DNA from 4 places in the Pseudomonas sp. GD03842 genome. Region 3 is predicted to be linked to each of the others. Evidence: predicted binding sites of a transcription regulator. Region 3 holds the regulator's gene; each other region holds the start of a gene.
What was found. Region 3 encodes FliA, which starts transcription of late flagellar genes. Its sites were predicted from a motif close to CTAAAGTTTNNNNNNNNNNNGCCGNTAA; they were not measured.

Region 1: the regulator FliA is predicted to act here: its motif matches at 3,769-3,796, upstream of N5D61_RS25610 (methyl-accepting chemotaxis protein).
Region 2: the regulator FliA is predicted to act here: its motif matches at 3,875-3,902, upstream of motA (flagellar motor stator protein MotA).
Region 4: the regulator FliA is predicted to act here: its motif matches at 2,782-2,809, upstream of N5D61_RS08950 (methyl-accepting chemotaxis protein).

What each region holds. Positions count from the first base shown of each region.
Region 1 covers NZ_JAOCEA010000027.1:1,317-8,682, reverse strand. Annotated here, with positions in the region: gene N5D61_RS25630 (RHS repeat-associated core domain-containing protein) at 1-1,720, opposite strand, end outside; gene N5D61_RS25625 (hypothetical protein) at 1,896-2,117, opposite strand; gene N5D61_RS25620 (TetR/AcrR family transcriptional regulator) at 2,316-2,924, shown strand; gene N5D61_RS25615 (response regulator) at 2,925-3,344, opposite strand; gene N5D61_RS25610 (methyl-accepting chemotaxis protein) at 3,909-5,540, shown strand; gene N5D61_RS25605 (lysozyme inhibitor LprI family protein) at 5,563-5,949, opposite strand; gene N5D61_RS25600 (glutathione S-transferase family protein) at 6,095-6,697, opposite strand; gene N5D61_RS25595 (PLP-dependent aminotransferase family protein) at 6,744-7,366, opposite strand, start outside.
Region 2 covers NZ_JAOCEA010000005.1:225,231-232,596, reverse strand. Annotated here, with positions in the region: gene orn (oligoribonuclease) at 91-627, opposite strand; gene rsgA (small ribosomal subunit biogenesis GTPase RsgA) at 738-1,769, shown strand; gene motB (flagellar motor protein MotB) at 1,905-2,951, opposite strand; gene motA (flagellar motor stator protein MotA) at 2,955-3,806, opposite strand; gene N5D61_RS09625 (HDOD domain-containing protein) at 4,017-5,552, shown strand; gene N5D61_RS09620 (rhodanese-like domain-containing protein) at 5,598-6,413, shown strand; gene asd (archaetidylserine decarboxylase) at 6,457-7,326, shown strand.
Region 3 covers NZ_JAOCEA010000019.1:70,927-78,292, forward strand. Annotated here, with positions in the region: gene flhA (flagellar biosynthesis protein FlhA) at 1-73, shown strand, start outside; gene flhF (flagellar biosynthesis protein FlhF) at 85-1,443, shown strand; gene fleN (flagellar synthesis regulator FleN) at 1,564-2,397, shown strand; gene fliA (RNA polymerase sigma factor FliA) at 2,394-3,134, shown strand; gene N5D61_RS22970 (chemotaxis response regulator CheY) at 3,399-3,773, shown strand; gene N5D61_RS22975 (protein phosphatase CheZ) at 3,793-4,581, shown strand; gene N5D61_RS22980 (chemotaxis protein CheA) at 4,715-7,009, shown strand; gene N5D61_RS22985 (chemotaxis response regulator protein-glutamate methylesterase) at 7,250-7,366, shown strand, end outside.
Region 4 covers NZ_JAOCEA010000005.1:52,666-60,031, forward strand. Annotated here, with positions in the region: gene N5D61_RS08945 (methyl-accepting chemotaxis protein) at 1-658, opposite strand, end outside; gene N5D61_RS08950 (methyl-accepting chemotaxis protein) at 827-2,743, opposite strand; gene N5D61_RS08955 (16S rRNA (uracil(1498)-N(3))-methyltransferase) at 2,890-3,597, opposite strand; gene tatC (twin-arginine translocase subunit TatC) at 3,594-4,385, opposite strand; gene tatB (Sec-independent protein translocase protein TatB) at 4,382-4,852, opposite strand; gene N5D61_RS08970 (twin-arginine translocase TatA/TatE family subunit) at 4,863-5,132, opposite strand; gene N5D61_RS08975 (phosphoribosyl-ATP diphosphatase) at 5,176-5,508, opposite strand; gene hisI (phosphoribosyl-AMP cyclohydrolase) at 5,510-5,902, opposite strand; gene ubiB (ubiquinone biosynthesis regulatory protein kinase UbiB) at 5,959-7,366, opposite strand, start outside.

The sequences.
Region 1 (7,366 bases), on a different contig from region 3:
GGTAATAACCTTCGTGACTGATCAACTGTGCGTATTGATCAAGTTCCAGTGAGCTCGAGCCCAAGTGATCAGTGAGGCTGTAGCGCAACTGATCATTTCCGATACCGTCGGGTTTGCCGGATTCCCAATGCAACAGCCTCACACTGTTGCGCCCCGCTTCTACGATAAGCACATGCCGCACTTCACCGGTTGCATCGTTGCGATGAATTTCCAGCCCCGGCAGGTAACGCACCTCGGCAGTCAGCGTGCGACTGCGCGCCTGATTCACCCGCACCTTGCGCACTCGTTGCCCCTCGCCGTCATAGCGGTAAAGCTCGCAGTCATCCGGCTCCTGGTCGCGCTTCACCGAAGTGACTTCGCTCAACTGGTTGCGCGCGTCCCATGTCATTGCCTGACCCGGTTGCAGCGCTTTGAGGTTACCGTTGCCGTCGAACGCTTCGGCGATCTGATCGTCATCGGGCAACGAGCCATCCGCCCTTTGCGGCAAACTCCGGTTGCTCGTCGACGACACCGCCATGCGCCGGGTTTCGGCCCCGGAATGGTGCCGAGTGAGCAGGTTGCCCCCGGCGTCATATTCAAAGCGCTGGATGTAATGGCTGAGCTTGGCGGGATCGAGCGGCAGGGGGTGAAGGTCAGGCATTCCGGGCAGATGGGAAGCCGGCGCGACTTCACGCCCGGTGGCCTCGATCAGTTGGTAAAGGCTGTCGTAGACGTAACGGTCGACTGGCTCGACCTTTTGATTGCGGAAGAACGAAACGGGCAGGGTCGCGTCTTCGAGGCTGACCACGTTGCCTACCGGATCGTAGGCGTAGTTCTGATCTTGCAGGCCGTGCCCGTCAGGCGACATCGCCAGCACGCGGGTCAGCCGCCCATCTTGTGGGTCGTAGAAAGACCGGCTGACAACGCCGTTGCCGCAGGTTTCGCTTTCGACCGCCGCCGATGCGTTGTAGCGGATATCGCTGACCAGCGTCTGAACCTGCTTGCGCTCTCCAGACTGAAGGGTCACCCGCTCGAGTTGACCGGCGATGGTGTGCCCCCTCGCCTGTCGATTGCCCTGCGCGTCTCGTTGCCCGATTGTCTCCGCCAGCGCATTGAATGCCGTCGTGGTCAGGTACGCCTCGCCTCCGAGCAATCGATCCCGCTGCACAGCGTCTTCAGGCCAATCGGGGATGTCGAGCGCCGCCAGGAAACGCCGCTGCTGACGCAGCACCGTGTCGGACACACCATAGTCAGCAATGTCCAGCGACCCACTGCCGTCGTCCCGTCGCACCAGTCGACCACACTGATTGTGATTAGCCGCTTGCTGACTGGCGTCGCCATAGGTGCAACGTTCGATCACTGTTTGAGCTTGTCCGGCCAGTTGCTCAGCGAGCTGAGTGGGGCGCAGCGACTCGTCATAGCGGCTCGAAAGCTGGCGGCCGCGTTCATCCCAGCCGACCAGGACCTGACCTGCTTCGCCAGGCAGCTCTATCCGCCAACCCGCGTCAGCGCTTTCAACCAGAAGGCGCAGGCCAGTCAGGCTGTAAACGGTCGACGGGTGGGACTCGACACGTCGAGGGTCGGTTATCGAGGCCACCCGCCCCGCCTGATCCCACCGTCGGCATGTGATTCGCGGTTCGATGTCCGCCTGCACGTTCGCGCGAAAGAGTGCGATCTGACGCACCGGCAATGCGCGTGCATCGAAAGCGATCAATGAAGGCGTGTGGGAATGGAGATGCATGTGCCGACGTCCGTGTTTAGCTTGTCATTCAAGGCTAGACGCATACGCGGCAACGGGTGCCTAGGCAAGACGTGCGGTCAACACGCAGGCTTGGTTTGCAGCAATCGCACGCCCGCCAACGGAACGGGTGTCAGCGCACGGTTCAACGGCGACAGCCGATCGCCAGGCCGGCGAATCAATTCGACTCCCACGGCAACGGCTTGCCCGCTCGCACCTTGGCATTGAGCGCGCGCAATAGATCCAGGGGATCACGGTCTTTCATCGCATGACTCTGCTCGTCCACCCAGGTCATGACCTGCTGCCGATCGAGGGTCGGTCGGCGGTGCAGGATTTCCACCAGTTGCCGCTCACAGTGCTGGGCATAGGCGACCACACTGGAAAATAAAGGACTGTTCATGCTCGACACCTCGTCACCCACTACCCGTTCAGGCCTTGAAAAGGCGCCAGATGGTCCCCGCTTGCGCAACCTTACCACTGGCGCCGGTGCGGTAAACAGAGGGTGCACATAAAGCCGCGGGCGGACCGCAATCTTGAGCGGGTCGCGAGGCCGGTGCTAACATTCGCCACCGCCGAGCAGGCAAGGACCTTCCGCTTTATGAGCAGCATCCGCGAGCGCAACAAAGAATTGATCCTGCGCGCAGCCAGCGAAGAATTTGCCGATAAGGGCTTCGCTGCCAGCAAGACCAGCGACATCGCCGCCAAGGCTGGCGTCCCCAAGCCCAACGTCTACTACTACTTCAAATCGAAGGAAAACCTCTATCGCGAGGTGCTGGAGAGCATCATCGAACCGATCATGCAGGCCTCCACGCCCTTCAACCGTGAGGGGGCTCCCGCCGAGGTGTTGAGTGGCTACATCCGTTCGAAGATCCGGATTTCACGTGACCTGCCCTTCGCGTCCAAGGTGTTCGCCAGTGAAATCATGCACGGCGCGCCGCACCTCACCCCTGGGCAAGTGGCGCAGCTCAACGATCAGGCGCGCCACAATATCGAGTGCATTCAAGCGTGGATAGACGACGGTCTGATTGCGCCACTGGACCCGCATCACCTGATGTTCAGTATCTGGGCCGCGACCCAGACGTACGCGGACTTCGACTGGCAGATTTCCACCGTGACCGGCAAGCCAAAGCTGGATGACGCCGACTACGAAGCCGCCGCCCAGACCATCATTCGCATGGTCCTGAAAGGCTGCGAGCCTGATCGCTGATCAGGCTTTCCCCGTTTGAAGGGCCTTGTCCACGCCATCGAGCAACTGGCCGAAACTCCAGGGTTTGCGGATGAATGTCACGGGGTGCTGCACCCCCGAACTCTCGGGTGTTTCATGACCGGACATGATCAGGATCGGAATCTGCGGCCACTTGTTGCCTGAAAGGTTCGCCAGATCGGCGCCGTTCAAGGCGCCAGGCATCAAGATATCGGTCAGCAGCAACGACACGCGGTCGGCGTGGTCGTCCAGAAATTTCGCGGCATCGTCGGCATTTTCCAGCGCGTAAGTGGTAAATCCCTCGTCGCCCAGAATCTCACAGACGAAATCACGAATGATCGACTCATCTTCAACCACCAGAATGAGTCCCTTTTGCTGCCCGTTCGCTGCCATTTGCGCTACACCCACGATAATTCTTCCCATTGCGTGCCCGGCCGGCCCTGTCCTGGACTCGGGTTGTTGTCGGTACTGTGAGCGGCGCGCGCGCAGGAAATTCCATCCGCTCGACAGATTTGTTTGCAAAGGGGATGGTTTTGAGGGGGCTGGCTATGCAGCGGCAAATAAAAAAACCCGCCGAAGCGGGTTTTGCAACACCGTCCAACTTCCTGTTGGCCGCCAATGCCTGGCAACGGTCGATCGTCCCTGATCCTGCAGCCATCCGTTGCTGCAGTTGATGGATCCAATGTATCGCACACATGGGATCCAACCTATAGCCAATGACTTCACTTCGTGTAAGCCTTTTGCCATACCTGTAATAAATCTGACGTCATTTTTTAGACGCGTCCCACCATCGATACGACGATTCGGCCTTACCCGACGACTCGCATCGCAATGAGTGCCCTGCCCTCTCACGTTTGCCTGCGGCATGCCGAAATGCTTTATGACAGCGACCCTTTTGGGTATCGGTGTGCCAGGCAGTAGCGGCTGGCAGACCGATGGCCCCAGCGGTCCGCGCCATAAAAAGAACAATGAAACGGAGTGACGGTCATGAATATGCGCAATCTTTCGATCAGTCGGCGGCTGTGGCTGATCCTCATCGTCGCTGTGTTGATGTTGTTCACGCTGGCCGTGGCCATGCTCAAGCAGATCCATGACGATCTTTACGAGGCCAAGTCCCAGAAAACCATGCATGTGGTCCAGACGGCGAGTGGTTTGCTCGAGTACTACCACGGCCTTGAAAGCGCCGGGACGCTGAGCCGAGAGCAGGCGCAGCAACAGGCGATGGACGCCATACGAGGCCTGCGCTACAACCAGACCGACTATTTCTGGATCAACGACTTGCGCCCTTTCATGATCATGCACCCCGCCAACCCTAAACTGGTGGGGCAGGATCTGTCCGGCATCAAGGACCCGGACGGCTTCCAGGTCTTCAATGAAATCGTCGCAGTCGCCAAGGCCAAGGGCGCAGGCATCGTGAATTACCGCTGGCCGAAACCGGGTGCCAGTGATCCGGTACAAAAGACTTCCTACGTGTCGCTGTTCACGCCTTGGGGGTGGGTCATCGGGTCAGGCGTCTATGTCGACGACGTGCAGGCCGAGTTCAGGCAGCAAGTGATTAAAGCGCTGTCGATCAGTACCGCCATCATCCTCCTGATGGCGGTGCTGTTGACTCTCATTGGCCGCAGCATCGCCGGGCCGCTGAAGGCCACCGTCGAGGCGATGGCCAATATCGCCAGCGGGGAAAGCGATCTGACCCGCAGCCTGGAAACTCGGGGCAAGGACGAAGTCACTCAACTGGCGACGCACTTCAATGCTTTCACGGCCAAGTTGCGCCGGGTCATCAACGATCTACAGCTGTCGGCGACCGCTCTGGGCAATGCCTCCGGTGAAATGGGCAGCAACGCCGAGCAGGCCCAGCAGCGGAGCCAGCAGCAATCGCTGCAAATGGAACAGGTCGCCACCGCGGTGAACGAGGTGACCTACGGTGTCCAGGACGTGGCGAAAAACGCCGAGCACGCCGCCAGTGAAATGCGTAACGCCGAGTCCCAGGCTCAGCAAGGCCAAGCGAATATCGACAGCAGCCTCAAGCAGATCGGCCACCTGTCCGGCACCATCGATCAGGCGGTGGAAGTGATCCGGACGTTGTCCAGCGAAAGCACTCAGATCGGTGGGGTGCTGGAAGTCATCAGTTCCATCGCCGAGCAGACCAACCTGCTGGCCCTGAACGCCGCCATCGAAGCTGCGCGCGCTGGCGACCAGGGCCGCGGCTTTGCCGTGGTAGCCGACGAGGTCCGCTTGCTGGCGCAGCGCACGCAGAAGTCCACGGCCGAGATCCAGGCGATGATTGAACGCCTGCAGTCTCACTCCGACGCTGCGGTGAAAGTGATCGGCGACAGCAGCCGCTCATCGCAATTGACCATCGAGCAGGCTCACCTCGCGGGCCAGAGCCTGACTTCCATCAGTCAGGCGCTGCGCAACCTCAACGGCCTCAACGCTTCGATTGCCAGCGCCACGCTGCAGCAATCCCATGTGGTTGAGGACATCAATCAGAATGTGACCCAAGCGGCGCAGTTGTCTCAAAGCACAGCCATCGCCGCGGAACAGTCCAGCGCGGCCAGCGCGCAACTCAAAGGCCTGAGCGAGCAACTGAACGCGTTGCTGCGGCAGTTCCGGGTCTGAACCGCGCAGCAGGTTGCCCGCTTTACCGCGGGCAGCCTTCCTGCCGACAGGCCACATACGCGTTCAGCTGCTCGACACGGATTTTCGTGTGTGCGGCCAGGCACTGTGCCTGGGCAAGAGGCCACATGGAACCTGAGTTCTCCCGCTTGCCGACCTGATACTGGCAGTCGGCGTCGCGAAAGGCGATCCACTTCTTCTGCGCGTCCTGCAACGCTTTTTTCTTCTCCGGACTCTTGAGTTCCGCCATCTGGGTCTTGTACTGGCGGTTCAATTCCGCGTCGAGCGTGGCGTATTCCTGGCCCGCGCATTGATTCATCGCCGCCTGAGTATCACCGCACTCGGCAGCCTGAACCGTGCAGCCGATGCCCCATGTCATGAACACCGCCAATGCCATCTGGATGTGGCGCATGAAAACCTCCTTTTTCCATTTCAATGTTTATCCGCCGCACAAGGGTACACTGCATGCACTGCAACCACCTGAGCGCCAGCGCTCCTTCCTCAGACATAAAAAAACCGGCCAGTGTTGCCCTGGCCGGTTTTTCGTTCGTTCGCCCTCAGTCCAACATGCCCACGTAGCCCGGTTGTTGCTTGACCCGCTCCAGCCAGGCTTCGATCGCCGGGAACTGGCTCAGGTCGAAACCGCCCTGATGGGCGACATGGGTGTAGGCGAAAAGCGCGATGTCGGCGATCGAAAACTGGTCGCCCACCAGGAAAGGCGTGCGCACGAGCTGTTTCTCCATCACCTTGAGCGCCTTGTAGCCGCGTTTCTGCAACACGCGATACTCTTCCAGCCGCGCTTCGGGCAGCCCCAGATAGAACTGGATGAACCGCGCGACGGCGATTGTCGGTTCATGGCTGTACTGCTCGAAAAACTGCCATTGCAGCATCTGCGTGCGCAGGCGCGGTTCGGTCAGCAGGTACGGCGTCCCCTCGGCGAGGAAATTGAGAATCGCGTTGGATTCCCACAGACAGGTGCCATCTTCCAGTTCAAGCACAGGGATTTTGCCGTTTGGGTTCTTTTCCAGAAACGCTTCGGTTTCGGTTTCGCCCTTGAGAATGTCGATCGGCACCCATTCGTAGGCTGCGCCCAACAGGTTGAGCATCAACTTGATCTTGTAGCAGTTGCCCGAGTTGTAATCGCCGTAAACCTTGTACATCTGCTGCTCTCCCCTCAATGCTGCGATGGTGCGTCTGGGTAATGTATCAGGCCGCCAGGGCCGCTTGCGCCTGTTTGATCACGCCGGCCAGCCGCCTCAGCCCTTCGTCGAGCCGCTGCGGGTCGATATGGCTGAAGTTAAGGCGCAAGTAGCCTGGGTTGGCATCCGGATCGGTAAAGAACGGCTCGCCGGGCATGAACGCCACGTTCTGCGCCAAGGCGGCATTGAGCACGGTGCGCGTGTCGAGCGTCTGGTTGAGCTTCAACCAGAAGAACAGGCCGCCCTGGGGACTGTTCCACTGCGCCAGGTCACTGAAATGACGCTGCAGTGCCGCTTCGAACTGATCGCGTCGAGTGCGGTAAAACGTTCGCAGTTCGTCCAGATGCTGGGCGTAACGTTCGCTGCCGATCCACTGCAGCGCTTGCCACTGGCCGACGCGGTTGGTGTGCAGATCCGCTGCCTGCTTGAGTTTCAGCAAGTGTGGGAACAGGTCCGGCGAAGCGATCAGGAAGCCTACGCGCAAACCCGGCATCAGGGTTTTCGACACGGTCCCGGTGTAGATCCAGCTCGCCCTCTTCAGCCGCCCCGCGATAGGCCGCGCACTGCCGCCATCGAATGTCAGGTCGCGGTAGGGCTCGTCTTCGATCAGGGTCACGTTGAATTCATCCA
Region 2 (7,366 bases), on a different contig from region 3:
GCGCTTGCCGCGATTGCGGCGTTTCAGCTACCCGCGATGTCGAGGCCGACAACGTATTCGCGGGCAAGCGTGCGCTCCTACACTGAAGGGTTAAACCTTGATGAAGTGTTCGCGATAGAAACGCAACTCCGCGATGGATTCACGGATATCGTCCAGTGCCAGATGCGTGCTGCCCTTTTTGAACTTCAGCTCGGGGGACCAGCGTGCCGCGAGCTCCTTGAGGGTGGAGACATCAAGGTTCCGGTAGTGGAAATAGTTTTCCAGCGTGGGCATGCGCTTATAAAGGAAGCGGCGATCCTGGCAGATGCTGTTGCCGCATATGGGCGAGCTGCGCTCAGGCACCCATTGCTTGATGAACTCCAGCGTCATGGCTTCAGCTTGTGCGGTGGTGATCGTGCTCTCACGCACGCGCTGAGTCAGCCCCGATCCACCATGCTGGCGGGTGTTCCACTCATCCATGCCGTTGAGGATGTCGTCGCTTTGATGAATGGCGATGACCGGGCCTTCGGCCAGCGTGTTCAATTCGCTGTCGGTAATGATGGTGGCCATCTCGATGATGACGTCGTTATCCGGGTCCAGACCGGTCATCTCCAGGTCGATCCAGATCAGGTTCTGCTTGTTCTGCATATGTCGGCTCCTCAGCGTAGGCGCGCAGTTTAGCTCAGACAAGCGTGCTAGACTCCCGGCGTTTTACTCAATCCTCTGCTTTACACCCCGAAACGGATCACTGAACACCCATGGCCAAACGCCAACTCAACCGCCGCCAAAACTGGCGTATCGAAAAGATTCAGGGCGAGCGCGCCGCCCGAGCGGCCAAGCGTGAGTCCTTGGCCCTCGAAACCCTCGAAGGCGGTGATCTGGGGCCGGAGCAAACGGGCTTGGTGATCGCCCACTTCGGCGTTCAGGTGGAAGTCGAAGCGCAGGAAGGCGAGCTGAGCGGCCAGGTATTCCGCTGTCATTTGCGGGCTAACCTGCCCGCGTTGGTGACGGGCGATAAAGTGGTCTGGCGCCCGGGCAATCAGGGTATCGGCGTGATTGTTGCGCAACTGCCGCGTAGCACCGAACTGTGCCGACCCGACTCTCGTGGCCAGCTCAAACCGGTGGCTGCCAACGTCGATTTGATCGTCATCGTCTTCGCGCCTGCACCGGAACCCCATGCCAACCTCATTGACCGCTATCTGGTAGCGGCTGAGCATGCGGGGATTCGTCCACTGCTGCTGCTGAACAAGTACGACCTGATCAACGAACAGAACGCCCCTGCGCTCGATGCGCTGCTCGCGGTATATCGCACGCTGGGGTATCCGGTGCTGGAAGTGTCCGCCCATCACGGCAACGGCATGCAGCAGCTGCAGGATCTGTTGGACCATAACACCAGTGTGTTCGTGGGCCAGTCCGGCGTCGGCAAGTCATCGCTGGTCAACAGCCTGCTGCCGGAGGTCGGCACGCGAGTCGGACCGCTATCCGAATATTCAGGCCAGGGGACACACACCACCACCACCGCCCGGCTGTTCCACTTCCCCCACGGCGGCGACCTGATCGACTCCCCCGGCATTCGCGAATTCGGCCTGGGCCACGTCAGCCGCGCTGACGTTGAGGCCGGCTTCATCGAGTTCAACGACCTGCTCGGCCGCTGCCGTTTCCGCGACTGCAAACATGACCGAGAGCCCGGCTGCGCCCTGCTCAAAGCCCTGGAAGACGGCCGCGTGCAGCAACAGCGGATGAACAGCTATCGCTCGATCATCGCGAGCTTGCCTGAAGACAGTTACTGATCGAGTGCACCCCGCTGTATCAGGGGACGTCTGCAAGATTGCTCCCGCCAGCAAGCCAAGCGGCTATAACTCACCTGTAATGCCTCGAAAAACAAAAACGCCGCGATGATCGCGGCGTTTTCGTCAGACCATAGTTCAGTTCTTGGTCTCGTCGATCTTCAATTGCCCTTGGTCGAAGATGTTCAGCTTTTGCCGGATTTCGTGAGGCTGAGCGTAGGCCTGGGGGTCTACCGGGGGCGCTGCCGTCGATGCCTCCGGCCGAGCGCCGGGTGCCGTTGGCGCAGCAGGCGCGGCAGGGGCAGGTGGCACGTCCGTTTTTGGCGCATCCCCCGTGCCTTGTGCGCCCTCGATGCGCTCCTGGGCCTTCTTGGTCAGCACCACAATGTCGATCCGGCGGTTGATCGGGTTGGTGGGGTGTTCCTTGTCGTACAGCGCGGACGAGGCGTAACCCACCACACGAGCGACTTGCGGGTCCGGATAGCCTCCTGCGGTCAGCGCACGCCGGGCCGCGTTGGCACGGTTGGCTGAAAGCTCCCAGTTACCGAAACCGTTGTTACCCACATAAGGCGTCGCATCGGTGTGCCCACTGATACTGACCTTGTTTGGCACCGCTTTGATGGTATCGGCCATGGCCAGCAGAATGTCCTCGAAATACGGCTTGAGGCGTGCGCTGCCGATGTCGAACATGGGCCGGTTTTCTGCGTCCATGATCTGGATACGCAAGCCATCCTGGGTAATTTCGAACAGGATCTGGTCTTTGAATTTGGCCAGTTGCGGATTTTCGTTGACCTTGGTCTGCAGTTCCTGCAGCAGCATCTCAAGACGCTCCTGCTCGACCTGCTCGGCCGCGGAGTCCTGTTGATCCGCATCCACCGGGACCTTGTCGGGCGCTGGGGTGGATTTGACTTCAGGGTTGAGGGTCTGGTCCGGCGACATCTCCGGTGAACCACCCAGATCAATGACATACGGGGATCCGCTGTCCGAGAACCCCACAGGGTCCTTGAAGTAACCCGCAATGGCGATCAACTGCTCGGGCGTGGCCGAAGACATCAGCCACAGCACGAGGAAAAACGCCATCATTGCCGTCGCGAAGTCGGCGAAGGCGATTTTCCAGGCGCCACCGTGATGACCGCCGCCGAAGCGCTTTACGCGCTTGACGATAATGGGTTGATTGTTTTCCATGGATCAGCGACCGCGAACAGCTTGTTCCAGCTCGCTGAAGCTGGGGCGATGGGCCGGGTACAGCACCTTGCGGCCGAACTCGACAGCCAGCGAGGGTGGCACGCCCGACGCAGAGGCGACTAACGAAGCCTTGATCGATTCGAAGACGTTCATCTCTTCTTTCGCGTCGTGGGCGAGACACTGCGACAACGGACCGAAGAAGCCGTAAGCCGCAAGAATACCGAAGAAGGTACCGACCAGTGCGGCGCCTACGTGCATGCCGATCGCGGCCTTGTCTCCAGAGCCCAGCGACGCCATGGTCACAACGATACCCAGTACGGCCGCAACGATACCGAAACCGGGCATGCCGTCGGCGATACCCGTCACGGCGTGGGAAGGGTGCTCCAGCTCTTCCTTCATGCTCAGCAGCTCCATGTCGAACAGGCCTTCCAGCTCGTGGGGGGCCATGTTGCCGGAGGACATGATGCGCAGGTAATCACAGATGAAGGCGATCATCCGGGTGTCTTTCAAAACGCTAGGGTATTTGGCGAAGATCGGGCTGTTTTCCGGCTCTTCGATGTCGCCTTCGATGGCCATCATGCCTTCGCGGCGGCTCTTGTTGAGGATCTCGTAGATCAAGCCCAGCACTTCGAGGTAGAAGGCGTGCGTGAAGCGCGAACCGAACATCTTCACGGACTTCTTGATGACGTGCATGGTCATATAACCCGGGTTCGCCTGCAAAAATGCACCGAACGCGGCACCGCCGATGATCAGGACCTCGAACGGCTGGATCAACGCAGCGATTTGACCATGTGACAGTACGTAGCCGCCGAGAACGCTCGCGATAACGACGATGATGCCGATAATTTTTGCCATAGATAAAAATACTTACTGAGTCGGGTTCAAGGTCATTGTGCGAGAAGCGCTGGAAACGCTTGTTCTACTTATCGGCATGAGTGCGCCAGACTATAGTCAATTCAGGCGAAAATCCTGTCTGGCGTCTGGCTCGCGTACCGCAGCGCGACGGCCAGCATGATGCCACCATTCGACGCCGATCAAAACCTCCCAGCCGTATGGGCCTTGCGAATGCAATCAGAAAAAGCCTCCACGTTCCCCGTTCCGCAGACGCTCGATGCTTGGGTCAAACAGCTCGACAGCATCGCGCTGCCCGTACCGGCTGCCGCCTACACCAAAGTGCATTCAGCGCTGAACGACAGTCGTCGCTCCCTGCGAGAGATTGCCGAGCTCATGCAGGACAGCCCGGCCTTGGTTCTCAGCGTGTTGCGAGAGGCCAACCTCAAGGCGGGTGGCCTTACCGAGCCTGCGGAAAGCCTCGAAGTGGCTTTGAACCGTCTGGGCCTGGCGCGCACCGGCACCTTACTGGCCCGCCTGCCCAGTGTCGAATTGCAGAGCATTCCGGTCGCGTTTCGCCAGTTGCAACTGATCAGCCAGCACGCCACGCAGCAGGCGTACGGACTTTTCGCCAATCAACTGGCACGCCTATGGCAAGACATCCACTTGGGCAGCCTGTTGTTTCTTGCGCCTCTGTGGCCGATGGCACTGGCACATCCGAAGCTGCTGGAGGAGTGGGAGCTGCGGGTCATCCACAAGGGCGAGAGCGCGAAAGTCGTAGAAAAGGCGCTGTTCGGCGTGCGGCTGGTGCAGCTCTGCCAAGCGGTGGCTCAACACTGGCAGTTGCCCATCTGGGTGACGCAGGGCTATGACCTGCTGATTCGTGAGCAGCGCAATCTGGTGAAAGTGCTGCGTATCGCGCACGAACATGACAATCCGCTTCAACGGCAGCAGGCGCTGGACGCTGATCTGCCATTGCGGCGCTGGCTCAATCAGCCCGCCAATACGATATTGCTGGCTAATGGCTTGGCGCTGTCAGCTCAACAAGCGTGGGACACGCCGCACAATCTGCGCTGGCAGTTGCTGACCAGTCTGTACCTGCAACAGCCGTTCGACGAACTGCAGCAACAGGTGCACCAAAACGCCGTTGCCAGCGCACGCCATCACGCCGCGCCCGGCGTCTGGCACCCGGCCGAGGCGCTGCTGTGGCCTTGGGAAGCGCGACGGGTTCACAAAGGCCTGCTGCCTGCGCCTGCGCCGTCGGCCGAAGCGCTGCAGATGTGGCGCAAGCACTGCGGCGATTTACTCAAAGAGCCCAGCGCTTTCACCAATGCCATGCACCTGACCACCTGCGCTCGGGATGCGCTTCTGGCGGCAGGCATGCGACGCACAGTGCTGCTCATGATCGATCGCAAGACCGACACCTTGCGTGTGCATCAACTCGCCGGGGTGCCTTCGGCTGCCGCCGCGCTGCTGATTCCGTATCGCGACAGTACCGTGTTGCAGCGTCTGATGGCACAAGCCACTCAGTTGCGCCTGACGCCCAGCAATAACGCCCAGTTTTCCGCGCTTCTGCCCGTTCAGCTGCGCAGCCTCTTTCCGGGCGAAAACCTGCTGATCCGCTCGCTGGCGAGTCAGGGCCGGGTGGTGATGGTGGTCCTGGCGGATCAGGGCGGGGGCCCTTTTTCGGAAATGACCGTCCAGGCGTTCGGTAAGACCGGACAATGCATCGAGAAGGCGCTTACCACCTTTAGCCAACGCAATGGCTGACGCCTGAGCTACAATTCCTCCCTTTTCACGATCCGGAGTTGTCACATGTCTGCCTTCTCAAGCTTGCCGCTGGTGATCGAGCCCGCAGACCTCCAGGCACGCCTTGGCGCTTCAGAACTGATCCTGGTCGACCTGACGAGCGCCGCCCGTTACGCTGCCGGCCACATTCCAGGTGCTCGCTTCGTCGATCCGAAACGCACACAGCTGGGCCGACCGCCTGCTCCGGGCCTGTTGCCGACCCAGCCGGAACTGGAAAGCCTGTTCGGCGAGCTGGGGCATCACCCGAATGCCACCTACGTGGTGTACGACGACGAGGGCGGCGGTTGGGCCGGCCGCTTCATCTGGTTGCTGGACGTGATCGGCCACTCGAATTACCACTACCTCGATGGCGGTGTCCTGTCGTGGCAAGCCGAGGGCCTGCCGCTGTCCACAGAGGTTCCCGCACCCGCGGGCGGCCCCGTCGCACTCAAGATCCACGATGAACCCACGGCCACCCGTGAATACCTGCGCAGCCGCCTGGGCGCACCGGACCTGGCCATCTGGGACGCACGGGCCCCGAGCGAGTATTCAGGCGAGAAAGTGGTGGCAGCGCGAGGCGGCCACATCCCTGGGGCGATCAATTTCGAATGGACGGCAGGCATGGATCCGGCCCGCCAATTGCGCATTCGCGAAGACATGCCGCAGATTCTGGAAAGCCTGGGCATTACGCCTGACAAGGAAGTCGTGACTCATTGCCAGACCCACCATCGCTCCGGCTTCACGTACCTGGTGGCCAAGGCGCTCGGCTATCCGCGGGTCAAGGGCTATGCCGGGTCATGGGGCGAATGGGGTAATGACCCAGAGATGCCAATCGAGAAATGACGGGGCGCCCCGCGATCTGAACTCCTTTTCAAACGCTTTAGGAATCTTGATGAAACAGCGTCTGTTTATCCTTTTTCAATACCTGCTTCCCCACCATCTGCTGTCGCGCCTGGCGGGCTGCGTTGCTGAATGCCGCGTGCGCTGGTTCAAGAATGCGTTCACGCAGTGGTTCGTGCGCCGGTACCAAGTGGACATGTCCCAGGCGCTGGTGGAAGACTTCACTGCCTACCCGCACTTCAACGATTTCTTCACCCGTGCACTCAAGCCAGGCGCTCGCCCCCTCGACGAGACACCGGGGGCAATCCTCTGCCCTGCCGATGGCGCGGTGAGCCAACTGGGCCCCATCGAACATGGCCGGATCTTCCAGGCCAAAGGCCATAGCTTCAGCGCGCTGGAACTGCTGGGCGGCGATGCACGCCTGTCGGCGCCATTCATGGGCGGCGAGTTCGCCACCATCTACCTTTCGCCGAAGGACTACCACCGCGTACACATGCCGCTGGCAGGGACATTGCGGGAAATGGTCTACGTGCCCGGTCGCCTGTTCTCGGTCAACCAGACCACAGCCGAAAACGTGCCTGAACTGTTCGCGCGCAACGAACGTGTCGTGTGTCTGTTCGATACCGAGCGCGGCCCGATGGCGGTCGTGCTGGTGGGCGCGATGATCGTGGCTTCTGTCGAGACGGTCTGGGCAGGTCTGGTGACGCCACCGAAACGCGAGCTGAAGACCTTCCGTTACGATGAAGCGGCCCGCGCGCCCATCCATCTGGAAAAAGGCGCCGAGCTGGGACGCTTCAAACTGGGATCGACCGCTATTGTCCTGTTCGGTCCAAACCAAGTGAAGTGGGCTGAACAACTGACCGCGGGGGCGCCCACCAGAATGGGGCAACTGCTGGCGACGCCCATCCAGGTGTGACTTGCTGCCTCGATAACATCGAGGCGCAGACGGGCGGGGC
Region 3 (7,366 bases):
TGTGTTGGCTTATCAGGAAATTCCTGACAACAAGCAAGTTACCATCGTAGCGACTGTCGGGCCTAACGGCTGAGGTAGTGAGTCATGCAAGTTAAGCGTTTTTTCGCCGCCGATATGCGACAAGCCATGAAACTGGTTCGCGATGAGCTGGGCGCTGAAGCCGCCATCATCGGCAACCGGCGGATCGCCGGCGGTGTGGAACTGACAGCCGCGCTGGACTACAAACTGTCGGCGCTGGCGCCGCGCGTGCCCAACGTCGAGCTCGAGGACGAACTGCGCAAGACTCAGTCGCGCATCGTCACCGCCCAGGCCGAATTGACCAGCCGCAGCGACCTGGACGCCGTGGCCAACCGGCAGTTGTTCACCGGGCTTGCCATGGACGACAGCAAACAGATCGAACCGACCCTGGACGAACCGTTCCGCCCCTCCATCCACGCCGCCATCGCGGCGGATCGAGCCGAGCGCACCGAGCGTCAGTCCGCCGCCGAGCCAGGCATCAGCCAGCGGGCCTACGAGTCGATGCGTTCCGAATTGAACGGGCTGCGCGAGTTGCTGGAAGTGCAGCTTGGCTCGCTGGCCTGGAACCAGTTGCAGGGCAGCCGTCCGCAGCAGGCCAATCTGTGGCGCCGTCTGCAACGGGTAGGGCTGTCCGGTCCGCTGTCCCGGGACCTGCTGAACATGGTGCCGGACCTCGACGATCAACCCCACGCCTGGCGCATGCTGTTGGCGCACCTGGCGCGGATGATCGTCACGCCGGATGTCGAGCCGCTGGAAGAGGGTGGGGTGATTGCCATGGTCGGTCCGGCCGGAATGGGCAAGACCACCACTTTAGCCAAACTCGCCGCCCGTTATGTGTTGAAATACGGCGCGCAAAATATCGCGCTGGTGAGCATGGACAGCTTCCGCATCGGGGCTCAGGAACAGCTCAAGACGCTGGGCCGCATCCTCAATGTGCCGGTGACCCACGTCGACCCGGGGCAATCGCTGGCTCAGGCACTGGAACCGCTGCTGCGCAAGCGCGTGGTGCTGATTGACACCGCCGGCCTGCAAGCCAGCGACCCGGCACTGCGCCTGCAATTGGAGAGCCTGGCCGGGCGTGGCATCAGGGCACGCAATTACCTGGTGCTGGCGACGACCAGCCAGAAGCAAGTGCTGACGGCGGCCTATCACAGTTACAAGCGTTGCGGCCTGGCCGGGTGCATCCTGACCAAGCTGGACGAGAGCGCCAGCCTGGGCGAAGTGCTGAGCCTGGCGGTGACACACGAATTGCCCGTGGCCTATCTGACCGATGGCCCACGGATCCCCGATGATCTGCATTTGCCGCGTCGACACCAGTTGGTAAGCCGTGCCGTCAGCGTGCAGATGCAGGAGGAGCCTAGCGAGGAAGCGATGGCGGATATGTTTGCGGATCTTTATCACAGCACCGGCAAGCGCGCGGGCTAGGTTAAGGAAAATGACATTGGAAAATACCTGCATCGATGGTCTGCCAGGCATTGTTCACTCAGTGGACGTGCAGCCCGAAATGTGGCTTGGGTCTAAGCAAGACAAGGTAAAGAATTAACTATGGGCAGCATGCATCCCGTTCAGGTTATCGCGGTGACCGGTGGCAAAGGTGGCGTAGGCAAGACCAATGTGTCAGTGAACCTCTCGCTGGCCCTGGCCGAGCTGGGACGTCGCGTCATGTTGCTGGACGCCGATCTGGGTCTGGCCAATGTCGACGTCTTGCTGGGTCTGACCCCCAAACGTACCCTGGCCGACGTCATCGAAGGGCGCTGCGAACTGCGCGATGTCCTGCTGCAGGGGCCGGGGGGCGTGCGCATCGTGCCCGCAGCCTCCGGCACTCAGACGATGGTGCAGTTGAGCCCGGCGCAGCATGCCGGCCTGATCCAGGCCTTCAGCGAAATCGGTGACAACCTGGACGTGCTGGTGATCGACACCGCCGCCGGGATCGGCGAGTCGGTGGTGAGTTTCGTACGCGCGGCACAGGAAGTGCTGCTGGTGGTGTGCGACGAACCGACCTCGATCACCGACGCCTACGCGCTGATCAAATTGCTTAACCGTGACTACGGCATGAACCGCTTCCGTGTCCTGGCCAACATGGCACAGAGCCCGCAGGAAGGGCGCAACCTGTTCGCCAAGTTGACCAAGGTCACCGATCGCTTCCTGGACGTCGCCCTGCAATACGTGGGTGCGGTGCCGTACGACGAGTGCGTGCGCAAGGCGGTGCAGAAGCAGCGCGCGGTGTACGAAGCCTTCCCGCGTTCCAAATGTGCGCTGGCGTTCAAGGCCATCGCGCAGAAGGTCGATACCTGGCCGCTGCCGGCGAACCCGCGGGGTCACCTTGAATTTTTCGTTGAGCGCCTGGTTCATCAGACCAGTGCAGGGCCTGTGTCATGACCGCAAGTGGCTATCGCATGTACAGCAAATCATCCAAGGACTCCCAATACGAGCTGATCGAGCGCTATGCCCCTCTGGTCAAGCGCATCGCCTACCACCTGCTGGCGCGGTTGCCAGCGAGCGTCCAGGTCGAGGACCTGATTCAGGCGGGCATGATCGGGTTGCTCGAAGTCTCGACCAAATACGACTCCTCGAAAGGGGCCAGCTTCGAGACCTACGCGGGTATTCGTATCCGCGGGGCCATGCTGGACGAAGTCCGCAAAGGGGACTGGGCGCCGCGTTCGGTTCACCGCAACACGCGCATGGTCAGTGATGCGATCCGCGCGATTGAAGCGAAAACCGGCCGCGACGCTAAAGATCATGAGGTTGCTGCCGAACTTCAATTGAGTCTCGATGATTATTACGGGATTTTGAACGATACCTTGGGCAGTCGCCTGTTCAGCTTTGACGATCTGTTGCAGGACGGCGAACATGAGGGGCTGCATGAGGATGGCGCGAGCCAGTCGCTGGAGCCCTCGCGGGATCTGGAAGACGAGCGTTTCCAGAGCGCGCTGGCCGATGCCATTGCCAACCTGCCCGAGCGTGAACGGCTGGTGCTGGCGCTGTATTACGATGAAGAGCTGAACCTCAAGGAAATCGGTGAGGTCCTGGGGGTCAGCGAATCCCGTGTCAGCCAGTTGCACAGCCAGTGCGCCGCGCGTCTGCGCGGGCGGCTGGGTGAATGGCGGGCACGCTGATGGATTGACGCAACGCCTGTTCGAGGGCGTTGTGTGTTGCTTGTAAGACCGGCTGTGCAAGATGTGATGTGGGAAGCAAAAGAGACAAGGCAGGAGCCGGTCGGATCAGGTCTTCGGGACTCTTATCCGCTGCGCTCGTACCTTTCGATTCCAAAGCCCTCTCGTTGTCGTGTCGCCGGTGGTTTGTCGTACCGGTATTGATTGAACGCGCACCCGGGAGCTGGGTGCGTTAAAGACTGCTTGGAGGTCGAATTGGACAAGAACATGAAAATCCTCATCGTTGATGACTTCTCAACGATGCGGCGGATCATAAAAAACCTGTTGCGTGACCTTGGGTTCACCAACACGGCCGAAGCAGATGACGGTACCACCGCATTGCCCATGCTGCAGAGCGGGGCTTTCGATTTTCTGGTGACGGACTGGAACATGCCGGGCATGACCGGTATCGAGCTGCTGCGTCAGGTGCGTGCCGACGAGCGTCTGCGTCACCTGCCTGTGCTGATGGTGACCGCCGAAGCCAAGCGCGAACAGATCATCGAGGCCGCGCAGGCCGGCGTGAACGGCTATGTCGTCAAGCCGTTCACGGCCCAGGTGCTCAAAGAAAAAATCGACAAGATATTCGAGCGCGTCAATAGCTGATGTTCGCTGCGAGGGCGCTATGGATCCTAAAGATTCATCAATGGGTGACTTCGAGTCGACCCTGAAGAAACATGCACAAGAGCTGGTGACCAGCCTTGAAAAAGGCCAGTTCGGCGAAGCCGTGCAACTTATCCATGAGCTTAACCAGACCCGTGATCGGGGCCTGTATCAGGAAGTGGGCAAGCTGACCCGTGAGCTGCACAGTGCGATCGTCAATTTCCAGATTGACCCGCACATGCCGCAAGCCGAAGAGGTGTCCCAGATCACGGACGCCACCGAACGCCTGTCGTACGTTGTCAGGCTGACGGAGAACGCGGCCAATAAAACCATGGATCTGGTGGAGCAGAGCACGCCCCTGATGAATGGCCTGAGCGCCGATGCCAAAACGCTGAGCGAGGATTGGGGACGCTTCATGCGTCGTGAGATCGGCGCCGAGGAGTTCAGGGATCTGGCCCGCCGCGTCGAAGGTTTCCTGGTGCGCAGCGAGAAGGAAACCCATGACGTCGCAACGCATCTGAACGACATTTTGTTGGCGCAGGATTTCCAGGACCTGACCGGTCAGGTCATCAAACGCGTGACCAAGTTGGTCACCGAAGTGGAGAGCAACTTGCTCAAGCTGGTGCTCATGGCCAGCCAGGTCGATCGCTTCGCTGGCATCCAGCACGACCAGGAAGCGTTCCGCCAGCAAAAAGAACAGGAAAAACTTCATTCCAAGGGTGAAGGTCCGCAGATTCATGCCGATAAACGTGAAGACGTCGTATCCGGCCAGGATGATGTAGACGATCTGCTATCCAGCCTCGGGTTCTGATGTTCGAGCACTCAGGTTCTATGTGAAAGTGGTTGTGGGTGTGGCGCGCGAAGGTTTCGACGAAAGCCACGCGCGTTGACCGACGATGAAGCCTCTGGATCGGTTTGACGGTTAATTTTAGGAGCACCCACCAATGAGCTTCGGCGCCGATGAAGAAATCCTTCAGGATTTTCTGGTAGAGGCCGGCGAGATTCTGGAGCAGTTGTCCGAACAACTGGTCGAGCTGGAAAGCCGACCCGACGATGCGGACCTGCTCAATGCAATTTTTCGCGGTTTTCACACTGTAAAAGGGGGCGCCGGCTTCCTCCAGCTCAACGAGCTGGTTGAATGCTGTCACATCGCCGAGAACGTGTTCGACATCCTGCGCAAAGGTGAGCGTCGGGTCGATTCGGAACTCATGGATGTCGTGCTCGAAGCCCTGGACACCGTCAACAGTATGTTCGGCCAAGTGCGCGAGCGTTCCGACATCACCCCGGCCACCCCTGAACTGCTTGCCGCGCTTTCCCGCCTGGCGGAGCCTGCCTCGGCTGACGAGGTCGCCGCAGCGCCTGAGCCGGAGCCCGAGCCGGTCGTGGAAGAAGAGGCCCCAGCCGCCTCGGACGACATCACCGATCAAGAGTTCGAGCAGTTGCTGGACTCGCTGAATGCCGTCAAAGCCGAAGCCGCTGGCGTTCAGGCGCCCGCACCGGCGGCGGCCTCCGCGCCGAGCGACGCAGCGGCCAGTGATGAAATCACCGACGCCGAATTCGAATCGTTGCTCGACCAGTTGCACGGCAAGGGTCAGTTCGCGGTCGATGCTGTCGTTCCCCCCGCGGCATCCGCGGTCGCGAGCGAACCCGCCAGCGACGAAATCACCGACGACGAATTCGAAGCCCTGCTGGACCAGTTGCATGGCAAGGGTGCGTTCTCGCCGGATGCTGCGGGAGCTGCGGTGACCGCTGCACCTGCCGCGACAGAGGGGAGCGCAGCCCCCTCGGACGAAATCACCGATCACGAATTCGAAGCCTTGCTCGATCAGTTGCACGGCAAAGGCACCTTCTCGCCAGACGTGGCCGCCAGTGCTTCCGTCGCCGCGCCCGCCAAAAAAGCCGAGCCGGTGAAAGCCGAGCCTCCTAAAGCGGAGCCGCCCAAAGCCGAAGCGGCGAAACCGGCTGCCGCACCGGCCAAGGCAGCGCCTGCGCCTGCCAAAGCGGCGGCTCCGGCCGCTGCTGCGCCAGCCCGAGCGGCTGCCCCCGCAGCCGACAAGGCGCCGACCGAAGCGGAAACCACCGTGCGTGTCGATACGGCACGGCTGGACGAAATCATGAACATGGTCGGCGAACTGGTACTGGTGCGTAACCGCTTGGTCCGCCTGGGTCTCAACAGCGGCGACGAAGCCATGTCAAAGGCCGTGTCCAACTTGGACGTGGTGACTGCCGACTTGCAGACCGCGGTCATGAAGACCCGCATGCAGCCGATCAAGAAGGTTTTCGGGCGCTTCCCGCGGTTGGTTCGCGATCTGGCGCGTCAGTTGAAGAAAGAAATCAACCTTGAGCTGGTCGGCGAAGAAACCGATCTCGACAAAAACCTGGTCGAGGCGCTGGCCGATCCGCTGGTCCACTTGGTGCGTAACGCGGTGGACCACGGTATCGAATCGCCGGAAGAGCGCGAGGCCGCCGGCAAGGCACGCGGCGGTCGAGTGGTGCTGTCGGCGGAACAGGAGGGCGACCACATCCTCTTGTCGATCTCCGACGATGGCAAGGGCATGGACCCCGCCGTGCTGCGTGCGATCGCGGTCAAGCGGGGCGTCATGGACAAGGATGCGGCGGACCGCCTGAGCGATACCGATTGCTACAACCTGATCTTCGCGCCGGGCTTCTCGACCAAGACCGAGATCTCCGACGTGTCCGGCCGAGGTGTGGGCATGGACGTGGTGAAGACCAAGATTGCCCAGCTCAACGGCACGATCAACATCTACTCCACCAAGGGCCAAGGCTCGAAGATCGTCATCAAGGTGCCGCTGACGCTGGCGATCATGCCGACGCTGATGGTCATGCTGGGCAACCAGGCGTTTGCCTTCCCGCTGGTCAACGTCAACGAAATCTTCCACCTGGACCTGTCCACCACCAACGTGGTCGACGGTCAGGAAGTGGTGATCGTACGCGACAAGGCGCTGCCCCTGTTCTACCTCAAACGGTGGCTGGTCAGCGACGCCGCCCATGAAGAGCAGCGCGAAGGGCACGTCGTGATCCTGTCGGTCGGCACGCAGCGCATCGGCTTCGTCGTCGATCAGTTGGTGGGTCAGGAAGAAGTGGTCATCAAACCGCTGGGCAAGATGCTGCAAGGCACGCCTGGCATGTCGGGCGCCACTATCACGGGGGACGGGCGCATTGCACTGATCCTTGACGTACCGAGCATGCTCAAGCGCTACGCTGCACGGCGTATCTGACGGAGGCTCCATCCTCCCTGTTCCTGAGCTTGCTCGTGAACAGGGGGGCGGGGTTACTGACGCTGGTTTTGCCCGTTGTGGGAATGTGCGCTCACCCAAGCGCTGCTCGTCACCGACCCAGGGTGGCGGTGAAGCCGAGCTCACTCCCGCGTAAGTTCCACGCACCTCGAGGCGTGAACTTGTCGAGTGATTAATGGAAAGCGGCGAGCCGTTCTGGCCGGTTTTCCGAATGGAGTGTTTATGGCAGTCAAGGTTCTGGTGGTAGACGATTCCGGGTTCTTTCGCCGGCGCGTCTCGGAAATTCTTTCCTCTGACACAACGATTCAAGTGGTCGGTACCGCCACCAACGGCAAAGAA
Region 4 (7,366 bases), on a different contig from region 3:
GCTGGACTTCGCCGAGTGCATCGCCAATGGCTTTGATTGCGGCGGTTTCGAATGACTCCAGCCCGGTGTACAGATACGCCTGGGTGGCATAGCGCGTGTCTTGAATGTGGCGGCGCAGTTGCAGGATGTTGGTGAATTCGTCGAGTTTCTCCTGGTTTCCCTGCTCTTCACTTACCGCTTTGAGCACATCGCCTTCGACCTTATCCACCGCGGCGACAACCGTCTCCGACAGCGTCCTCATCCGCTGACGCGCTACATCGCGATCCTTGAGCAACTGTTCCAGGTCATTGAACGTCTTTTCCAGGGCACTGACGGTTTCGCTTTGCTTGTTAAGCATCTGGATGATGTCGGGAGAGTCGTCGCTGCTGCGCAACGTGCCCAAGTGGCTTTCGATCTCATTGATGCCATCGCGCACTTCTTTCGCACTGGCCGGCGTATTTTCAGTGCGAAATATGATGCGTTCGGCACGCAGGTCCTCGGTCAGGGTGTTGAGCCGAGTCGTGGCTGTCAGCGACTCCGAACGCTCGATCATCGTGTCCAGGCCGTGCCAGCCGGTCAGGGTAATGACCAATGTGAGCAACAACACCAGGCCGAAACCCAGCGACAATTTGAGTTTGACGCTGGCATTGGCCAGCGCCGTGTTGATTCCCTGCACCATGGTGCGTCTCCTGCGAGTGAGCGATAAACGCGCATCGGCAGGCGTATCGAAGACGTGACCTGATGAGGTCGTAGGAGGTTTCCGAGGCTGCGGCTGAAGTGACTCGGCTCACAGATTTGCCGGCCGGAGCTATCCGCCGTTGCCTCGGTTTGGCCAAAACAAACCAACCTACACCCTGAACCTGCCGACCAGCCCTTGCAGGTGCGTGCCCAGTCTGGCCAGTTCGACGCTGGAAGCGGCTGTTTCTTCACTGGCGGCGGAGGTTTGCTCCGATACATCGCGCACATTCAGGACACTGCGGTTGATCTCTTCGGCGGTCGCGCTCTGTTGCTCGGCTGCGGCGGCGATCTGCTGGTTCATCGCCTGAATCGCTGACACCGTTCTGGTAATGCTTTCCAGCGCACCACCGGCCCGACGGGTCAACTCGACACTGCTGGTGGTCAGCTCGCGGCTGTTGTCCATGATCGCTGCCACCTGCTGTGTGCCGTTTTGCAGGCCGGCGATCAGCTCCTCGATCTCTTCGGTGGATTTCTGGGTGCGTTGCGCCAGGCTTCGCACTTCGTCGGCCACGACCGCAAAGCCACGACCCGCTTCACCGGCCCGGGCCGCTTCGATGGCGGCGTTAAGGGCGAGCAGGTTGGTCTGCTGGGCGACGGACTTGATCACATCCAACACGCTGCCGATCTTGTCGCTCTCACGCTTGAGTTCGCTCATGGCGTCAGTGGAGTGGCCCACTTCACTGGCCAGGCGCTCGATTTGAGCGATGGCTTCATTCACCACCTTGTCCCCCTCTCGCGCTTGCTGATCGGCCGCCACCGCGGCTTCCGAAGCCTCTTCGGCGTTGCGTGCCACTTCATGGACGGTGGCCGTCATTTGATGCATTGCGGTGGCCACCTGATCGGTCTCGACCTTCTGACTGTTGACCCCAGCGCTGGTTTGTTCGGTCACGGCAGACAGCTGTTCGGCCGCACTGGCGATCTGCGTGACGCTCTCATTGATACCACCGATCAGCCCCCGCAGGGCGACGGTCATGCGCTGGATGCCCCCTTGCAACTGTCCCAACTCGTCGCGGCGGTCCAGCACCAGGTCATGGGTCAGGTCGCCTGCGGCGACACGGTCTACCGCGAGCAAGGTCTGTTTGAGCGGGGCGGTGATTTGACGTGTGATCGTCCAGGCGGCGAGCACGCCGATCAGCAAGGCGACCGCCGTTGCCAGGCCCAACATCGACCGCGCTTGTCGACTGTCGGCGTCCCGTTTGGCGTTTTGTAGGGCGGTCAGTTTTTCGCTGTTATCGAGCAGCTGCTGCCCCAGGCCGGCCATTCTGTCCAACGCCTGATGGCTGACCTGCTGCGCGTCGCGGTACTGACCGACTGCCGCACCGTAACCCTTGAGTGCCAGGTTGGCGCGCTGCAGTTGGGGAATGTATTGCGAAGAAACGTCGCCCGCCAGCGAGTTCACTCCCATGATGGCTTCGTCGATGGCAGTGGTGGCGTTCTTCTCGAAGTCGGGGTTACCGCTGAAGGTGTAGCCACGCACCTGGAAGCGCGCCTGCTGGATCAACTTACTGACGCCCACCGCGCTGTTGAACTGCAGGATGTTGTCATGCTGGATCAGCGCTTCTTCGATCTTGTTGACCTCGTTCACTGCCGCGTCCGCAGTGGTGCCAAGGTTTGCCCGTGCCGTTTCGCGAACTTGGATCGCTTGAGTCATTTCACCGAAGGCGCGTCGGTATTCCGCCGCGACTTGCGTTTGGGTGTCGAGCAACTTGAGGTCGTCGCTCCCGGTAATGCGCGCATAGGCGGCCTTGAGGCGATGGTCGAGCGTGTCCAGCGCGGTCATGACGACCTTCGCGGTCTCGGCGTTTGACTGGCTTTCATAAGCCATGCGCGCGTTGCGCAGTGCCATGGTTTGCTCGCTGATCCGAGAGATGTTCGCCAGCTTGTCGCCGCGCTCGATCAGCGACGAAATACTCGACCAGCCTGTGGCCATGATGATGACGGTCAGCAATAGCACCAGGCCGAAACCGATCGCGAGTTTGCGGCCGACACTGATGTTTCCGAGGCGATGGGCAGTCCAGCGGTACATGTGTTGATTCCTTGCGCGTTATTGTTATGGACGCAAGGTTATCGGCACCGGTGCACCCTTCTGAAGCGCGGTGCAGCGACCTATTGGCTGAGGCTGGAGGGGGCGCATGATCGGTTCAAGGCCGAAATCGAGAAACGAGGGCAGATTCAGAACAACCGGGCGAGGAGTGCGGTGACCGCGGTTTCGACGCGCAGGATACGGTCCCCCAACTGCACCGGATTCAGGCCCGACGCTCGAAGCATGTCGACTTCGTAAGGTATCCAGCCCCCTTCGGGGCCGATGGCGAGTGTGACAGGGTCGGTGACGGCGCGCGGGCAGGCCGGAAAGTCGCCGGGATGACCCACCAGGCCGAGCGTGCCGTCGACGATAGCTGGCAGTCGATCCTCGACGAACGGCTTGAAGCGCTTTTCAATCGCAATCTCCGGAAGCACGCTGTCGCGAGCCTGTTCAAGCCCGAGGATCAGTTGTTCGCGAATGGCTGTCGGCTCAAGGAAGGGCGTCTGCCAGAAGCTTTTCTCCACGCGATAACTGTTGACCAGAATCACTTTGGGCACCCCCATGGTCGCGACGGTCTGGAACACGCGGCGCAGCATCTTCGGACGCGGCAGGGCGAGCACCAGTGTCAGCGGGAGTTTGGCGGGGGGCTCATGGTCGAAGGTGACGGATAATTCGGCCTCGTTCGCTTCTAGACGCTCAACGCAGGCAGTGCCCAGCAGCCCGCCCAGTCTACCGACCCGCAGGGTGTCGCCCGCTTCGCAGCGATGCACCTCCTGCATGTGCCTGAGGCGCCGGTCACGCAGCACCACACGGTCAGCCGATAGGAAATCGGCCTCTTCCAGCAACAGCAGGTTCACGGTTGAGTCGCTGGCGGCTGATCGCGCTTGTCGGCCTGTTCGTCATCCTCGTGATCGCCGCGTCGCGTGACCATCGCACTGCACAGCACACCGATTTCGAACAGCAGCCACATCGGTACCGCCAAGAGCGTCTGCGAGAAGATGTCAGGCGGTGTCAGGATCATGCCGATCACGAAGCAGCCGATGATCACGTACGGGCGGATCTTCTTCAGGTACTTCACGTCGACGATACCGATCCACACCAACAGCACGACCGCGACCGGAATCTCGAACGCCACGCCGAAAGCCAGGAACAGCGTCATCACAAAGTCCAGGTAGCTGGAGATGTCCGTCATCATCGACACCCCTTCCGGGGTCACACTGGCGAAGAAGTGGAAGATCAGCGGAAAGACCAGGAAATAGGCGAAGGCCATTCCGGCGTAGAACAGGATGATGCTGGAAATCAGAAGCGGAACGGCGACGCGCTTCTCATGTTTGTACAGACCTGGCGCGATGAACCCCCAGATCTGGTACAGGATGACCGGCATCGCCAGAAACAGCGCGACCATCATCGTCAGCTTGAAGGGCGTGAGGAACGGCGACGCAACGTCCGTGGCGATCATCGTCGCGCCTTCCGGCAGAAACTTGCGCAGCGGTGCAGAAACGAATGTGTAGATCTTCTGCGTGAAATAGAACAACGCGCCGAAGATCAGGAAGATCGCGAGCACGCAACGCAGCAGGCGCGAGCGCAGCTCGGTCAAGTGCGAAACCAACGGCATTTGCTGGTCGTTTTCCGGGATATCGCTCATGGGGCTCGGGGAGGCTGTGTCGAATCGTTGGCAGAAGGCGTGCCGGGTGCAGCAGTGGCCTGTGTGGTAGTCGGCGTGGGCGCCGAAGCTGGCTCAGCGGCCGGCTCGGGGGTCAGCGAAGGTTTCTCGACCATGATGACCTGCTCGGAGGCCGTCAGTGAGCCAGCAGGCGCCTGTTCGGCTTCGGGCGCCGGCTGAGGCGCAGGTGGCGTCGAGGGGCGCTGCGGTTGCATGATTTTGCGCGCTTCTTCTTCCAGGGAAAGAATGTGCTCGTTATGCAACTGACGGCGAATTTCGTCGGCGCCGATTTCGCGCTCCACTTCCTGTTTGATCGCGTTGAAGCTGCGTTTCAGGCGCCCCACCCAAAGGCCAGCGGTGCGCGCAGCGCCCGGCAAGCGTTCGGGACCAAGGACCAGCAAGGCAACCAAGCCTACCAGCAGCAATTCAGAGAAGCTGATACCAAACATGGGTCAGGACCTAGTCTTTGCGAATGGGCTCTTCGACTTTTTGTGCAGTGCCGTCGATGGTGTGCGGCTGATGCAGCGGCTGGCTCGGGTTCGGCTGGGCAGTTGGCTGCGGCTGAACCGGTGGCTGTTCGCTCGGTTTTTCATCGTCGTTCATGGCTTTGCGGAAGCCTTTGATCGACTCGCCGACGTCGGTCCCCAGGTTTTTCAGTTTTTTGGTGCCGAAGACGAGTACGACGACGATCAGGATGACGATCCAGTGTTTCCAGTCAAAAATGCCCATGGCAGGTTCCTCACAAGAAATTCGGGGCTCGCAAGCCCGGTGTTTATTCCGCCGAGCGCGCTGCTTTTTCGGCGTGGCCGGACAAGCCGAAACGGCGGTCCAGTTCATCGAGTACGGCCTGTGGGTGCTGGCCCAGTGCCGCGAGCATGACCATGCTATGGAACCACAAGTCTGCGGTCTCGTAGATGACATCGCTGCAATCACCGCTGACGGCGGCATCCTTGGCGGCGATGATGGTTTCGACCGATTCTTCGCCGACCTTTTCCAGAATCTTGTTCAAGCCCTTGTGGTAAAGGCTCGCAACGTACGATGTGTCAGCCGCCGCGCCTTTGCGCTCTTCGAGCACTTGCGCGAGACGAGACAGGGTATCGGTCATTTCAGTGTCCTGCGTGATAGATGGCGTCCGGGTCTTTGAGCACCGGGTCCACGGTTTTCCAGCTGGCGTCCTCGTATACGCGGTAGAAGCAGCTTTCGCGGCCCGTGTGGCAGGCGATGCCGCCGACTTGCTCGACCATCATGACGACCACGTCCGCATCGCAATCCAGGCGCAGCTCATGCAGCTTCTGGACATGACCCGATTCTTCGCCTTTGCGCCACAACTTACCACGGGAACGCGACCAATAGATGGCACGGTTCTCCTGAGCGGTCAGGCTCAAGGCTTCGCGGTTCATCCAGGCCATCATCAGGACGCGGCCCGTCTTGTAGTCCTGCGCGATGGCAGGCACCAGGCCGTCGTTGTCCCATTTAACCTCGTCCAGCCAGTCTTTCATCGTCGGCTCCGGCCGCTCTGCAAAGAGGGTAGTGTGCCAGTGGGTTGCGCCGATGGCTATCGGCGCACGACCAGATAGAGCCCTGCCACCAGCATCAAGAGTGCCGGCCACGCGCTGATGGCTATCAGCGTGTCGCCGGTTTGCGTGTGGGCGGTGGCCAAGACCACGCCGCCTGCCAGCAACCCGGCACCGATTAGGCGCAGTGCCCAATGATCGCCTTTGTGTGAATAGGGCGGCTGTGGATCGGACGCATGCGGTTGTGACAAACGCTCGAGGAGGTCGCGGGTCATGTTGGCAAGGTGGGGAATCTGCTCGACCTGAGACTGCAGGTTGCCGATCAGCGTTTTGGGACTGACCCGTTCACGCATCCACCGCTCCAGAAAGGGCTGCGCGGTGGTCCACAGGTCCAGCTCCGGATACAACTGACGGCCCAGGCCCTCGATGTTGAGCAGGGTCTTCTGCAGCAGCACCAACTGCGGCTGCACTTCCATATTGAAGCGACGCGCCGTCTGGAACAGGCGCATCAGTACCTGGCCAAAGGAAATGTCCTTGAGCGGTTTCTCGAAAATCGGTTCGCAGACGGTCCGGATCGCGGCTTCGAATTCGTTGAGTTTGGTTTCGGCGGGTACCCAGCCCGAGTCGATGTGCAACTGCGCCACGCGGCGGTAATCACGCTTGAAGAAGGCGAACAGGTTGCGCGCCAGATAGTCCTGGTCCTCGGGGGTCAGGCTGCCGACGATGCCGCAATCGATGGCGATGTATTGCGGGTCCCAAGGCGCTACGGTGCTGACGAAGATGTTGCCCGGGTGCATGTCGGCGTGAAAAAAGCTGTCGCGGAACACCTGAGTGAAAAACAGCTCCACGCCGCGCTCGGCGAGCTTTTTCATGTCCGTGCGCTGATCGGCCAGGGTCGCCAGATCGGTCACCTGCACACCGTAGATGCGCTCCATCACCAGAACTTTCGGCCGGCACCAGTCCCAGTAGACCTGAGGCACGTAGAGCATGGTCGAGCCTTCGAAATTGCGCCGCAACTGACTGGAGTTGGCGGCCTCGCGCAAGAGGTCGAGTTCGTCGTAGATGGTCTTCTCGTAATCGGCGACCACGTCCACCGGATGCAGCAGGCGCGCGTCGGCGGAGAGGCGCTCGGCGATTCGTGCCAGTACGAAGAGCCAGGCCAGATCCGAACCGATGACTGGCTTGAGACCAGGACGCACGACCTTTACCACGACTTCTTCGCCGGACTTCAAGCGCGCCGCGTGGACCTGTGCCACCGAGGCCGAGGCCAGCGGTTCGACGTCGAAGCGGCTGAACACATCGTTGATCCTTGCACCCAACTGCGACTCGATCAGGGCGATGGCCTTGTCCGATTCGAACGGTGGGACGCGGTCTTGCAGCAGCATCAGCTCGTCGGCGATGTCTTCGGGTAGCAGGTCACGCCGGGTCGAGAGAAGTTGACCGAACTTG